One region of the Acidovorax sacchari genome, then DNA from elsewhere that is predicted to be linked to it. Evidence: predicted binding sites of a transcription regulator. Region 1 holds the regulator's gene; each other region holds the start of a gene.
The links. Region 1 encodes LexA, which represses DNA repair genes until DNA is damaged. Its sites were predicted from a motif close to ACTGTATNNNNATACAGT; they were not measured.
Positions count from the first base shown of each region.

Region 2: the regulator LexA is predicted to act here: its motif matches at 2,705-2,722, upstream of ACGHC0_RS15765 (PA0069 family radical SAM protein).
Region 3: the regulator LexA is predicted to act here: its motif matches at 2,227-2,244, upstream of imuA (translesion DNA synthesis-associated protein ImuA).

Region 1 is NZ_AP035783.1:3,103,331-3,108,089, forward strand. Features, by position in the region: gene kdsB (3-deoxy-manno-octulosonate cytidylyltransferase) at 1-585, shown strand, start outside; gene adk (adenylate kinase) at 741-1,397, shown strand; gene ACGHC0_RS13945 (asparaginase) at 1,484-2,470, opposite strand; gene lexA (transcriptional repressor LexA) at 2,576-3,250, shown strand; gene ACGHC0_RS13955 (hypothetical protein) at 3,439-3,918, shown strand; gene hrpA (ATP-dependent RNA helicase HrpA) at 3,952-4,759, opposite strand, start outside.
Region 2 is NZ_AP035783.1:3,530,489-3,535,247, reverse strand. Features, by position in the region: gene ACGHC0_RS15780 (NAD(P)H-dependent flavin oxidoreductase) at 1-554, shown strand, start outside; gene ACGHC0_RS15775 (acyltransferase family protein) at 714-1,898, shown strand; gene ACGHC0_RS15770 (hypothetical protein) at 2,003-2,584, opposite strand; gene ACGHC0_RS15765 (PA0069 family radical SAM protein) at 2,747-3,865, shown strand; gene ACGHC0_RS15760 (DMT family transporter) at 3,868-4,759, opposite strand, start outside.
Region 3 is NZ_AP035783.1:2,965,146-2,969,904, reverse strand. Features, by position in the region: gene ppa (inorganic diphosphatase) at 48-584, shown strand; gene ACGHC0_RS13335 (HD-GYP domain-containing protein) at 770-2,122, shown strand; gene imuA (translesion DNA synthesis-associated protein ImuA) at 2,260-3,120, shown strand; gene ACGHC0_RS13325 (DNA polymerase Y family protein) at 3,086-4,519, shown strand; gene ACGHC0_RS13320 (error-prone DNA polymerase) at 4,516-4,759, shown strand, end outside.

The DNA of each region.
Region 1 (4,759 bases):
GTGCAGGCCGTCGCGACGCGCGCGGACCATCCCAGCGGCAGCGACCGGCTGGCCGAAGCCTGCATGCTGCTCGGGCTGGCCGACGACGACGTGGTGGTGAACGTGCAGGGCGACGAGCCGCTGATCGCACCAGCCCTCATCGACGCGGTCGCCAGCCTGTTGCCGGCCCGCCCCGAAGCGGACATGGGCACGGCAGCGCATGCCATCCATGCGCTGGAGGACTTCGCCAATCCCAACGTGGTGAAAGTGGTGCTCGACGCCCGCGGCCTCGCGCACTATTTCAGCCGGGCACCGATTCCGCATGCGCGCGGCCACGCGGACACGGCATGGTGGCAGGGCGGGCTCGCGGGCGTGCCTGCGGGCTTTGCGCCGCTGCGCCATATCGGCATCTACAGCTACCGGGCAGCTTTCGTGCGGGCGTTTTCCGCGCTGCCGCCGGCCCCCACGGAAGCCCTGGAAGCGCTGGAGCAATTGCGCGCCCTGTGGCACGGACACCGCATTGCAGTGCATGTGGCGGACACCGCGCCAGGGCCGGGCGTGGACACGCCGGAAGACCTCGAACGGGTGCGCTCGCTGCTGCGCTGAAACCGCACGCCGCATGCCGTCACGATGGTGTCGCGGCTGTCAGGCTGACGGAAGGACCCGCATGCTATCCTTGCCCGCGATTGAAGCGCCACCCCGGGCCTACGGCAAGCCCCGGGCTTCCGGCGCTGGCTGATTTCAACACTTAGAGGACCTCCATGAGACTGATTCTTTTGGGCGCGCCCGGCGCCGGGAAGGGCACGCAAGCCGCGTTCATCTGCCAGAAATACGGCATTCCGCAGATCTCCACCGGCGATATGCTGCGCGCCGCCGTGAAGGCCGGCACGCCGCTGGGACAGCAGGCCAAGGCCGTCATGGATGCCGGCAAGCTGGTGAGCGACGACCTCATCATCAATCTCGTGAAGGACCGCATCGCCCAGCCGGACTGCGCCAAGGGCTTCCTCTTCGACGGCTTTCCGCGCACCATTCCCCAGGCCGATGCCATGAAGGCAGCGGGCGTCAAGCTCGACTACGTGCTGGAGATCGACGTGCCGTTCGATGCCATCATCGAGCGCATGAGCGGCCGCCGCTCGCACCCGGCCAGCGGCCGCACCTACCATGTGAAGTTCAACCCACCCAAGGTGGAAGGCAAGGACGACGTCACCGGCGAGGACCTGATCCAGCGCGAGGACGACAAGGAAGACACGGTGAAGAAGCGCCTGGAGGTGTACAGCGCGCAGACGCGCCCGCTCGTGGAGTACTACTCCACCTGGGCGAAGAACGATCCGGCCCATGCCCCCAAGTACCGCGCCATCAGCGGTACCGGCACGGTCGAGGAAATCACCCAGCGCGCGCTGGCCGCCCTGGCGGACTGAGCGCCTGGCACAGGGACGGCGCCTGGCCGGCCCGTGATCGACGCCGCCCTCCGGGCGGCGTTTTCGTTTCCGGGCTGGGGGGCGCCCTAGGCCCGTGGCTGCGCCAGCCGCTCCAGCAGCAGTTCCACCCGCGCCTTCACCACGCTCAGCCCCTGGGCGGCGGGCAGCGTGTCGCCAGGACGGGGCAGCAGCTGGCCCAGGGGGCACCGCGTGGCCACCCGCACGGCCACGCCAGCGGCCTGTGCCCGCTCCAGCGCGGCCTGCAGATGGCGATGCAGCGTGCCGTTGCCGGTGGCGGCCACGGCCAGCCCGTGCACCCCGTCGGCCACCAGCAGATCCACAACGCGTCCGGTCGCGCCCGCATGCGACAACACGACTTCGACGCGCGGCCACTCCGCGCCGCTGCGCAGCGCCTTCAGCGCCGCGGCAGCTTCGGCCGATGATCCGGAGGATTCCGCCGCGGGCCATCCGGCGGCGAGCCGCACGCGCCCCTCCTCCACCCAGCCCAGGGGGCCCGCCTCGCCGGACGCGAAGGCATTCAGCCGGTAAGGATGCACCTTCTGTACCCGCTGCGCCCCGTGCACCTCCCCGGCGGCCACTGCCACGACCCCGCGCGCGCCCGGCGTGGCGGCCACGGCGACGGCGTCGAGCAGGTTCTGCGGTCCATCGGGCGCCAGCGCGGTGGCCGGGCGCATCGCAGAGACGAGCACCACGGGCTTGTCCCGCGCTCCCGCGAGCACGCGGTGGAGAAACCACGCGGTCTCCTCGAGGGTATCGGTGCCGTGCGTGACCACCACGGCACGCACACCGGGATCCGCCAGTGCGTCCTCGCAGCGCAGGGCCAGCGCACGCCATACGGCCCCGTCCATGTCCTTGCTGTCGATCTGCGCGACCTGTTCAGCCTCCAGCCGCGCGCCGCCGGCGGCGCGCGCCAGTCCGGGCACTGCTGCCAGCAACTGGTCGATGCCGACCTGCGCGGCGGTGTAGCCGATGTTGTCTTCCGCGTTTCCGGCCGTACCGGCGATGGTTCCACCGGTGCCCAGCACCAGGATTTTTCCTGCAACCACTTGCATTGCCTTTGAAAACTGTTTAAAAATACAGTGACTGGATCGATCCACAGGTGAATCGATCCGCCCAGCGCCCGTCCGGCGCGATCTTCCTTCACTGGAGTGCCCCGCATGCTCGACAGCCCCAAGCTCACTGCCCGCCAACAGCAGATCCTGGATCTCATCCAGACCGCCATTGCACGCACCGGAGCGCCCCCCACCCGGGCGGAAATCGCCGCGGAGTTCGGCTTCAAGTCCGCCAATGCGGCCGAAGAGCACCTGCAGGCACTGGCACGCAAGGGCGTCATCGAACTGGTGAGCGGCACGTCGCGTGGCATCCGGCTGCGCGGCGAGGCCGTGCGGTCCATCAATGCGGCCCGCGGCACCCAGTTCCACCTGCCCATTCCCGGCATCTCGCAACTCATGCTGCCGCTCATCGGCCGCGTCGCCGCAGGTTCACCGATTCTCGCCGAGGAACACGTGGACCAGACCTACAGCGTGGAAGGCAGCCTCTTCCAGCACAAGCCCGACTACCTGCTCAAGGTCCGGGGCATGTCCATGCGCGATGCCGGCATCATGGATGGCGACCTGCTCGCCGTGCAGTCCACCCGCGAGGCGCGCAATGGCCAGATCATCGTCGCCCGCCTGGGTGACGAAGTCACCGTCAAGCGCCTGCGGCGCACCGCGGGTGCCATCGAGCTGCTGCCCGAGAACCCCGACTATCCCATCATCACCGTGCAGCCCGGCGAATCGTTCGAGATCGAGGGGCTGGCCGTAGGCCTCATCCGCAACACCATGCTGATGTAGCCGGCTGCGGGCCGTCCGGCGCATGGCGCCGGAGCACGGTTCGCGCCCTGTTTCCCCGTTTGGCGTTGCCCAGGTGGCGGGCGTCTGGCTTTCCTCTTCGTGTGGATGGTCAACCCTGCGGCATCGCCCTGCCCGTCTAAAGCCAATCCTGCCAGTGTTCAACCCATTCTGACCGCTGGAGTTTTTCCATGGCAAAGGCTTTGCTCGATCTCGCCACCCTCTCGTCCTGCCTGCAGCCGCTGCACGGCCTCGTCCGCTGGCTGCGGGGCACTTCCTCGGGGAATGCGTCCGTCCGCCCCGCCACACGTTCGCGCTGGCCGGATTGTCCGGCCCACGGTCGCGGGGCATCCGACACGTCCATGGCCGACCACCACCCCTCCGACGGCCCGCCAGCCGCTACGGTCCATGGCAGCGCAAAGGCCGGTGCCGCCGCATCCGTGGCACTGCCTGCAGATGCCTCCACCGCACTGCACTCGATCGCGGTGGAGCGCCCCGCGCGCGCGCCGGCCGGCAGCCAGCGCACCTGCGCGGCGCGGGTGCCGGGCGCAGTGCGGGTGGTGCAGCGCCGGCAGGCGGGTACGCCGGAGCGCTTCGTGATCTCCGGGCGCATGGCCGATGTGCGGGCGGAACTGGAGCGCTGGGCCGCCGCGGAAGCCGTGCTGCAATGATCTGCAGCGCGCGGCACCCGGCCGCCCGCCGCGTCAGCTGTTGATCTGTGCCCAGAGCTTGTCCAGGCGCTTCACGCTCACGGGTTGCGGCGTGCGGAGTTCCTGGGCGAAGAAGCTCACCCGCAGTTCCTCCAGCAGCCAGCGGAACTCCTGCATGCGCGCATCCACCTGCCCCTTGCGCTCGGCCACGAGCCGCCAGTAGCGCTGCTCCTGGGGGCGCAGTTCCGCGAGCCGCGTGGCGTCGCGTGCAGGATCGGCGCGCACCTTGTCCAGGCGCAGGGTGATGGCCTTCAGGTAGCGAGGGAAGTGCGCAAGCTGCGACCAGGGCGCCACCGCCAGGAAGTTCTTCGGAATGAGCCTTTGCAGTTGCTGCTGCGCGTCCTGGGTGGCCTCGGGTGCACCTTTCGTATCCTTGATCTTGCGCGCCGCCGCGGCGTATTCGAGCAGGATCGCACCGGCCAGCCGCGCGACCTCGTTGGCGATCAGCGTAAGCCGCCCCCGGCCTTCCTGCACGCGGCGCTGGAAGTCTGCCTCGGTCGTGGGCAGGGGGTCGACCAGGAAAGCGCGGTCCAGCGCGACGTCGATGATCTGCGCGCGCAACTCTTCCTGCGTGCCCAGCGGCATGTAGGCGACCGCCATCTTCTGCATGTCCGGGATGTTCTTTTCCAGGTACTTGAGCGCATCCTTGATCTGCAGCGCGAACAGCCGGCGCAAGCCCGCGCGGTGGCGCGCTGCGGCCACCCCGGGTTCGTCGAACACCTCGATGGTCACCGCATCGCCGCCATCGATGAGCGCCGGGAAGCCGATGAGCGTCTGCCCGCCCTTGCGGATTTCCATCAGC
Region 2 (4,759 bases), 430 kb from region 1:
ACAAGTTCGCCCACAAGGCCATCGAGAAGGGCGCCGACGGCCTGATCGCGGTGGCGGCGGGCGCGGGTGGCCATGCGGGCATCAAGAGCCCGTTCGCGCTCATCCAGGAAATCCGCCAGTGGTTCGAGGGGCCGCTGGCGCTGTCGGGTTCGATCGCCTCGGGCGGCGCCATCCTGGCCGCGCAGGCCATGGGCGCCGATTTCGCCTATATCGGCTCGGCGTTCATCGCCACGCACGAGGCGCGCGCGCAGGAGGCCTACAAGCAGGCCATCGTCGAGGGCACCTCGGACGACATCGTCTACAGCAACCTCTTCACGGGTGTGCATGGCAACTACCTCGCGCCCTCCATCCGTGCCGCGGGGCTCGATCCGGACCACCTGCCCGAATCGGACCCCAGCAAGATGAACTTCGGCGGCGACGCGAAGAAGGCCTGGAAGGACATCTGGGGCTGCGGACAGGGCATCGGCGCGATCACCGAAGTGACGGGGGCGGCCGAGCTGGTCGGGCGCCTGCGCCGCGAGTACGTCGCAGCCCGCGAACGCCTGGCGCTCTGAACGCGAGCGGCGCTTTCCGCGCACCGGGGCGGAAGCGGCAGCCCCCGGGCGCCGTGCTGGGGCAAAATACCGCCCCCACGGGCCCACACAACACCAAGAACCGCTCTTCGCACATCGCGCCGCCCTGCATGGGGGCGCCGCGGTGCGCGCGCCTTCCGCATGCCGTCCTCACCGTCCCGCAACACCCTGATCGATTCGATCAAGGGCATCGCCTGTGCCACGATCGTGGCGCACCACCTGGCCTTCTACGGGCCCATGTCCGATGTGGCCCAGCCGCTGATGCCGGGCCTCATCCCCTGGCTGAGCGACTATGGCCGCATGGCCGTGCAGGTCTTCCTGGTGCTGGGCGGCTACCTTGCGGCAGGGCGCCTTGCGGCGGCCGGAGGGCCACGCTGGAACGGCACTGCACCGGAGATCGGGCGGCGCTTCGTGCGCCTCGCGGTGCCGTATGCCGTGGCCCTGGTGCTCGCCGTGCTGGCTGCGGCGGCGGTGCGGCCCTGGCTGGACCACCCTTCCGTGCCGGCGGAGCCGAGCCTGCCGCAACTGCTGGCGAACGCGCTGATGCTCCAGGATGTCGTGGGCGAGGAGGCGCTGTCGGCGGGTGTCTGGTACGTGGCGATCGACTTCCAGCTCTTCGTGCTGTCGGCGCTGCTGCTGGCCGCCGCGCGCCGCGGCGCCCGCGTACTGCCGGCGCAGGCCCGCGGCGCCGCCCAGCCGGCGGCGCGGGTCGTCGTGGCCGCGGCCACGGCGCTGTCGCTCTGGGAGCTCAACCGCCATCCGTCACTCGATGCCTGGGCGGTGTACTTCTTCGGTGCCTATGGCCTGGGCATGATGGCGCGCTGGGCCGTGGCCGCGCCGCGCGGCAGCCGAGCCGCTGCCGCCTGGCTGGTGCTGATCGGCCTCTGGGGCGCGGTGGCGCTGGCACTGGACTTCCGGGAACGCATCGCGGTGGCGTGGTGCACGGCACTCGGGCTGGTGGTGGTGTTGCGCTGGCAGGAGCGCCGCGCGGCGCTGCCGCGAGCCGGCGTGCCGGCGGTGCATCGGGCGCAGTCCTCCTGGCGTGGTGGATGGGCACGGCTCGGCCGCATTTCCTATTCGGTATTCCTGGTGCACTTTCCCGTGTGCCTGCTGGTGAACGCCGCGGTCACCGTCGCCTGGCCCGAATCCGTCGCCCTCAACGCCCTGGGCATGGTGGCCGCGCTCGCGCTGTCCATCGCCGCAGGATGGCTGCTCTATGAGCGGGTGGAGCGGCAGGTGCCGTCGTGGACGGTGGCACTGCGCTGGCAGGCGGGCCTGGTGGGTGCCGGCCTGGTGGTGGCCCTGGCGGCAGGCCACCTGGGCTGAGAAGCCCCCGGGAAACGCAGTCGCCGTACCGCCGGCAGCGGACGCGGGCGCCATCCGGGCACGGACCAGCCGGTGTGGCCGGTCGTGCCAGGCGGTGGAGCTGGTCAGCGGGCCTGGCTCGCTGGCTGGGGTGGGGCGTCGATGAGCGGGCCATCGTCCAGCCCGCCCGGCAAGGGGCTGGTGGTTGCCGGCAGTGCGGCGGTGGACAGCACCGCCACCACCGGCAGGCCGTCTTCCATCGGCACGACGGCCAGCGCTGCGCGTTCGCGTGCGCCGCGGCGCCAGTCGATGAACCACGCCATGAACGGCAGCAGCAGCATCGAGCCCGGCACCGCCCAGATCAGCAGGTAGGGACTGACGGCCGAGGCCGAGCGCATCAGGCCGCGCAGGCGCTCCCGCTCCTCGGCGCTCCAGCGGCCCTGGCGCCGCTGCCGCAGCAACCACGCCACGGAGCCGCGCATGGTGGCCAGTTCCTGGCGGAAGCGGCCCTGCTCGCGCCGGTTGCCGGCCAGGAAGGCGCAGAACCATTCGGGGGTCCAGTCGCCGCGCAGCCAGCGCCGGGTGGCGGCGCAGCCGGTCTCGCGTGGCGCCGGGCGGGCACCCGCCGATGCGGATGCGGGCGGAGCGGACTCCGGCAGGGAGACCGGTGCCTCGGGAGCGGCGGATACGGCGGACGGCGGGTTCATGGGAAGAGAGGCGGCGAGCCAGGGCAGCGCGGAAAAAACCGGTGCGCAAAGGGGAGACCGGAACGTTTCCCCTACTGTGCCACGGAGCGAAATCTCATGCTGCGCACAGTGTATCTCAAGGCTGTATATTCATACAGTTATCCGGTGCATTTGGAGGTGCCCATGACCGAAGTCCATGTCCCGCTGCAGATCATCAAGGGCCGCGGCACGGCGGCACGCACGCCGCACCGATTCATGCGCGATGCGCGCGCGGCGTTCGACGATGGCTGGGGTGGCCCCACGGCGCAGGAGGGGGAGGACGGCGCGCCGCCTCCGCCCGCCACCCAGGTGATCCTGGAAACCGCGCGCAGCGCGATCTGCGCCAATGATTCTCCCGACATCTTCTTCGATCACTCCGTCAATCCCTACCGCGGCTGCGAGCATGGCTGCGTCTATTGCTATGCACGGCCCACGCACAGCTACCTCAACCTGTCGCCCGGGCTGGATTTCGAGACCCGCATCATCGCCAAGCACAACATCGCCGAGGTGTTGCGCGACGAGCTTGCGCGCCCCGGCCACGTGCCGCACCTGCTCAACGTGGGCTCGGCCACCGACTGCTACCAGCCGGTCGAGCGCGACCTGGGCCTCACGCGCGCCGTCATCGAGGTGCTGCGCGACGTGCGCCACCCGTTCTCGCTCATCACCAAGTCCAGTGGCGTGGAGCGCGACATCGACCTGCTCGCGCCGCTCGCGCGCGACCGCCTGGCCGCGACCTACGTGACGATCACCACGCTCGACCCCGTGCTGGCCCGTCGGCTGGAGCCGCGCGCCGCGGCCCCGCACCGCCGGCTGCGCACCATCCGCACCCTGGTGGAGGCGGGCATTCCGGTGGGCGTGAGCGTGGCCCCGCAGATCCCGTTCATCACGGAGGATATGGAGCAGGTGCTGGAGGCCGCGCGCGATGCCGGCGCCACCTCGGCCTTCTACACCGCCATCCGCCTGCCGTGGGAGCTGGACGGACTCATGCGCGAGTGGCTGGAACTGCACTATCCGCAGCGCGCCGAGCGCGTCATGGCGCGCATCCAGGACCTGCACGGCCTGGACGCCGAAGCGCGCGCGGCCGGCCGCAGCTACGACAGCCGCTTCGGCTCCCGCATGAAAGGCAAGGGCCTGTGGGCCGACCTGCTGCGCCAGCGTTTCATGGCCGCGTGCCGGCGGCTGGGGTTGAACCGGGAACGGATCGAGCTGGACATGGCGCAGTACCGGCCAGGGTTGGCAAGGGGGCAGGGGAGCCTGTTCTGAAATCAGGCGTTGCCTCGAGGCCATTTCCAGTTGCGCTGCGGCAGCGCCATCGCCGCCACGCCCGACACCACGAGTGCGACGCCCATCCACGCCGCAGGCTGCAGCCTTTCCCCGAGGAACACCACGCCGATCCCCACGCCGATGGGTACGCGCAGATAGGCCTGTGCCGTGGTGCCCACGCTGCCCAGGGTGCGCAGCAGGCGGAAATAAAGGACGAGGGCGAGCGCGGTCGAGAACACCGCGAGGGCGAGCAGGGCCAGCAGGGATGACCGGCTGGGAACGAGGGTCCATGGGCGGTCGCAGAGCAGGCTCAGCGGCAGCAGCACGGCCGCACCGCACAGCAGCGATCCGGCGGCGGGCAGCACCGGGTCCATGCTGCGGAATCGCTGCCCGAAGAGGGCGGCAACCGCATAGCAGAGCGAAGCTGCCACGATGGCGAGCTGGACCCAGGTGCCGTGCCCGGCGCCTTGCCATGCCTCCATGCCGACGATGCAGCAGGTGCCCAGCATGCCGCAGGCCACGCCTGCCCATTGGCGTGCCGTGGCGGCTTCAGGGCCACGGGCGAGCATGGCGAGCAGCACGGCGAAGAGGGGCGAGGTGGCATTGAGCACCGTTGCCAGCGCCGCGTTCACGGTCAGCTCGGCCCAGGCGATCAAGGTGAATGGCACGACGCTGTTGAGAACGGCCTGCAGCAGGAACGCCGTCCAGGTCCTTCCATCCCGCGGCAGGTGCAGGCCGCGCCAGCGGGCGATGCCGAGCAGCAGCACGCCTGCGACGAGGGTACGGGCCGCGATCAGGGTGACGGGCGGAATGGTTTCGACGCCGATGCGGATGAAGGTGTAGGACGCTCCCCAGCAGGTGGAGAGCGCGAGCAGCAGGGCCAGTTCACGGACG
Region 3 (4,759 bases), 140 kb from region 1:
CGTCAAGTCGGCAGCGTATCCATCGCATTCCCACCACCATCCCAACCATGTCCCTCAACAACGTCACCCCTGGCAAGAAGCTTCCCGAAACCTTCAACGTGGTCATCGAGATTCCCGCGGAATCCGATCCGATCAAGTACGAAGTGGACAAGGAATCCGGCGCGGTCTTCGTGGACCGCTTCCTGACCACGGCCATGTACTACCCCTGCAACTACGGCTACGTGCCCCAGACCCTGTCTGGCGACGGCGATCCGGTGGACGTGCTGGTGATCACGCCGTACCCGCTGCATCCCGGCGTGGTCGTGCCCTGCCGCGCGCTGGGCATCCTGAAGATGGAAGACGAGGCCGGCGTGGACGGCAAGGTGCTGGCCGTCCCCACCACCAAGATCCTCAAGATGTACGAGGGCTGGAAGACCGTGGACGACGTGAACCCCGTCCGCCTGAAGGCCATCAGCCACTTCTTCGAGCACTACAAGGACCTGGAAGAGGGCAAGTGGGTGAAGGTGCTCGGCTGGGAAGGCGTCGATGCCGCCCACAAGGAAATCACCGACGGCGTCGCCAGCTACCAGAAGGCCCAGGGCTGATGCACCGGGGCGGAGGATGACTCCGCCCCCTTGCCGGCACCCGGCCGGCACCCCGGGAAAAGCCTGCCGGCTGTGCGCCCGCAGGCTTTTTTTGCGCCCGGGGGACCGCCATGGCACCGTATATTCAGGCGGGCATGAACAACGACAACGATCACGACCGACGCGGTCCCGGCGCGCCCGCCGCGATGTCGGCTGCCGCCGCGCAGCAGGCCCTGGCCGCCGCGCAGGAACTGGCCCGGGACGGCACCCACTATCTGCGCAGCGTGACCGACATGGCCGAGCGCTGCCCCGTGGTCACCCGGGATGCGATCTACACCGACAGCGGCATCAAGCTCGTGGAAAAGGGCGTGCGCATCGACAGCCGCCTGTACGACCGCCTGGTGCGCCACACGCTGCGCGATCCGATCGACGGCCTGCTGGGCACCGAGCGCACCGTGGACGCGGCCGCCATCGAGGCTGCGGCACTGCAGCAGTGCGGGGGCGGCTCCGATGGAGGCTGCGGTCTGGTGGAACTGCTGTCGCGGGCGCATGGCGGGCCGGAGCCCCTGCTCGCGCCGCTGCGCGGCATGATGCTGCCCGGGCCCATGGCCTTCAAGCTCACGGTGATGCGCGAGCAGCGGCCGGAGCTGTTCGCGCACAGCGTGCGCATGATGGTGCTGGCGGTCCACCTCGCCCTGGGCAGCGGATGGGCCGCACGCGAAACGGCCCTGCTGGCGGAGGCCGCGCTGCTGCACGACATCGGGGTGATGCACATGGACCCGATGTGGAACGACCCCGACCACAAGGTTTCCGGACCTGACCGCAAGCACCTCGTGGCCCATCCGATCACCGCCATGCTGCTGCTGCGCGCCCAGGGGGCCTATCCGGCGTCGGTGGAGGCGGCCGTCCTGGAGCACCACGAACGCATGGACGGAACGGGTTATCCGCGCGGCCTGCGCGGGCCGGACATCTCGCCGATGGGGCGGATCCTGATGCTGTCGGAAGTGGCCGCCGCCTTCTTCGAGAAATACAGCGCGCTCGCGGCCCAGCGCCTGTCGCTGAGCCTGCGGCTCAACCACCGGAAATTTCCCCCCGAGCTGTCCGCGCTGCTGCTGCCGCTGCTCGCCGATGGCGGTGGTTCCGCGGTGGCCCTGTCTCCGCCTCCGGAAGAGGCTGGCCGGATGCTGGACACGCTGGGCGGTGCATTCGACCGCTGGGCCCGGTTGCGCCCGCAACTGCCGCCCTCCGTGCTGGACCGTGGCGACCGGCATCCCGCGGCCTTCGTCGATCAGCGCCTGCAGGCGCTGCAGCAATCGCTGGTGGAAGCCGGCGGCCATCCGGACCAGGAAGGCGAGATCCGGGAGCACCTGCAGGGCGATCCCCAGGGGCTGGCGGAACTGGCGCTGGTGCGGGGCGAGGCGCTCTGGCAACTGGGCAGCATCGTGCATGCCACGCAGCGGCGCTGGCCGGCGCTGAGCATGCAGGCCCCTGCCGATCCGGCGGACGCGGCGGTCGCGGAGTGGTGCGCGCACTGCGCGCTGCTGCTTTCCACCGCCTGACAACGGCCCGGTCCTGAAGACGCGCCCAGGCAGCGGCGGCCCACGCGGCCTGCCATGCTGCGGCACGGAAAGGGTGGTTGCCCTGCTGGCGCTTCGGAATGAATGCTGTATATTTGAACAGTATTCGAAAAGACGCCATGGCCGCATCCGTCCCGCTCTCCCCGCCGGTTTCTCCGGTCCTCTCCCGCCCTGGGGCGGGAGAGGCGTGGGTGGATGTGCCGGGCGTGTGGCGGGGCGACTCGCTGCGCCCGGTCGATGGGGCTGCAGGAGCCCAGGTGCAGCCTTCGGGCCATCCCGCGCTGGATGCGCAGCTGCCCGGGGGCGGCTGGCCGCGGGGCGCGATGTCGGAGGTGCTGCTGGCGGGACAGGGCCGGCCCGAATGGCCCCTGCTGCTGCCGGCGCTGGCCGGTGCGGCGGCGCGCCCCGGTCAGGTGGTGCTGGTGGCCCCGCCGTTCGAGCCTTTCGCGCCCGTGCTGCATGCGGCGGGCCTGCGGGCGGGGCGCCTGTGCTGGGTGGCACCGCCCGCGGATGGCCGCGATGCCGCGGCCGCCTGGGCCTGCGAGCAGGCGCTGCGCTGCCGGGACGTGCTGGCCGTGCTGGCCTGGCTGCCGGCCGCCCACGCCGACATGCTGAGGCGCCTGCAGCTGGCGGCGGCGCAGCGCGGCCCGCTGCTGTGGGTCTTCCGTCCCGAGTCCCGGAGGCTGCAGGCATCGCCCGCTCCGCTGCGGCTGTGGGTACGGCCGGGGGAGGGCGAGTGCGCCTTGCAGGTGCACGTGCTCAAGCGCCGCGGCGCGCCGCTGCTGTCGCCGGTGGCCGTGCCCGCGCATGGCCCCGCCCTGGCCATGGCCCTGGCAGCCACGAGCGGTGCGAAGCAGCGGCACCTGGCCGCCTGGCGGGAAGGGATGGCGGCGCGCACCGCACCATCGCGCCTGCGGGCACGGGGCGAGCGACCGGAGGCCGGCCATGCACTGGATCGCACTGCCGTCCCTGCAGGCTGAACTGCCACCGGGCATGCCCGCTGCGGCAGCCGGCTGGTGGGCACTGCGCTTCACGCCCCGCGTGGCGCTGTTGGACGAAGCCGTGCTGCTGGAGGTGTCCTGCACCGAGCGGCTCTGGGGCGGCCGTGCCCACCTGCTGGCCCTGCTGAGGCAGGGACAGGGGGCCCTTCCACCATCGACTCCGTGCGGTGCATCGGCCGGCGGCGGCCCGGACCCTGGCGAAGAACCCCCTTGGGTGGATGAGCATGCGCCCATGGCCCAGGCCCCCACGGCCCTGCAGGCCCTGGCCCTGCTGCGGCTGCAGTCGGAGGGCAGGCCACTGCCCCGCCGGCTGCCGCACGGCCTGCCGCTCGTCACGCTCACCGCCCTGCGGCCGCATGCCGCCAGCCTGGAGCGCATGGGCTGCCGCACGTGGGGCGCCGTGCGCGCACTGCCGCGCGACGGCGCGGCCCGGCGGTTCGGCGCCGAGCCGCTGCGGGCGCTGGACCAGGCCTGGGGCGACGTACCCCATGCCCTGCCATGGCTGGAACTGCCCGAGCACTTCGAGCTCCCGGCCGAGCTGCCCGCGCCGGCCACATCGGCCGAACAGCTGCTGTGGACCGCGAACCGCCTGCTGGGGGCCCTGCGCGACTGGCTGCAGGCGCGCCACCGGGGCGTGCTCGCACTGGAGCTGTCGTGGCGCCACGACCTGCGCCGGCTCGACGGAAAGGATCTTCCGCCGGGCGACCATCTGGCGGTGCGCACGGCCGAGGCGACGCAGGACCTCGCCCACCTGCGCCGCCTGCTGGCCGAACACCTGTCGCGCCGGCCCCTGGCGGCGCCGGTGAATCGCCTCGTGCTGCGCGCGGCCGATACGGCGGCCTTGCCGCAGGCCAGCGAGAGCCTGCTGCCGCCGGGCCCCGAAGAAGGCGGGGAGGGCGAGGGCTGGCACCAGTGGGTGGAGCGGATGTCCGCCCGCTGGGGGGCCGGGCAGGTGCGCGTGCCCGTGCTGCAGGCCGATCACCGGCCCGAGCGCATGCAGCGGTGGGAGGCCGCCGCGCAGAACCTGCCGCGGCGCCCGCAGGGCCCGCCGGCGGATCGCCGCCAGGGCGCTGTCCCGGCCGCAGCGCCGGCCGAGGCCGCGGGCACATCCGCCGATGCCGCCTTCTGGCCGGGCTGGCTGGTGCATCCACCCCGGCCCCTGGCCCTGCAGGGCGACCGCCCCTGCCTGCAGGGGCCTCTGCGCCTGCTGGCCGGGCCCCACCGGTTCGAAGGCGGCTGGTGGGACGGCTGCACGGAGCGGCGGGATTATTTCGTGGCGTCGAACGCCGCCGTGGGCACGGTGTGGATCTACCGGCAATGGCGGGGGGGCGCCTCGAGCGGGCACCTTCAATGGTTCTGGCACGGGGTGTATGCATGAGCGCGGAGCCGCTTCCAGAGCCGGCGGAGGGCGGCGGCGCGGCATCCGGACTGCCCGGTTATGCCGAACTGCACTGCCTGAGCAATTTCAGCTTCCAGCGGGGGGCCTCGCACCCCTTCGAACTCGTGGAGCGTGCGGCCGAGCTCGGCTATGCGGCGCTGGCTTTGACGGACGAATGTTCCGTGGCCGGCGTGGTGCGCGCGCACACCGCAGCCCGCCGGTGCGGCCTCAAGCTCATCG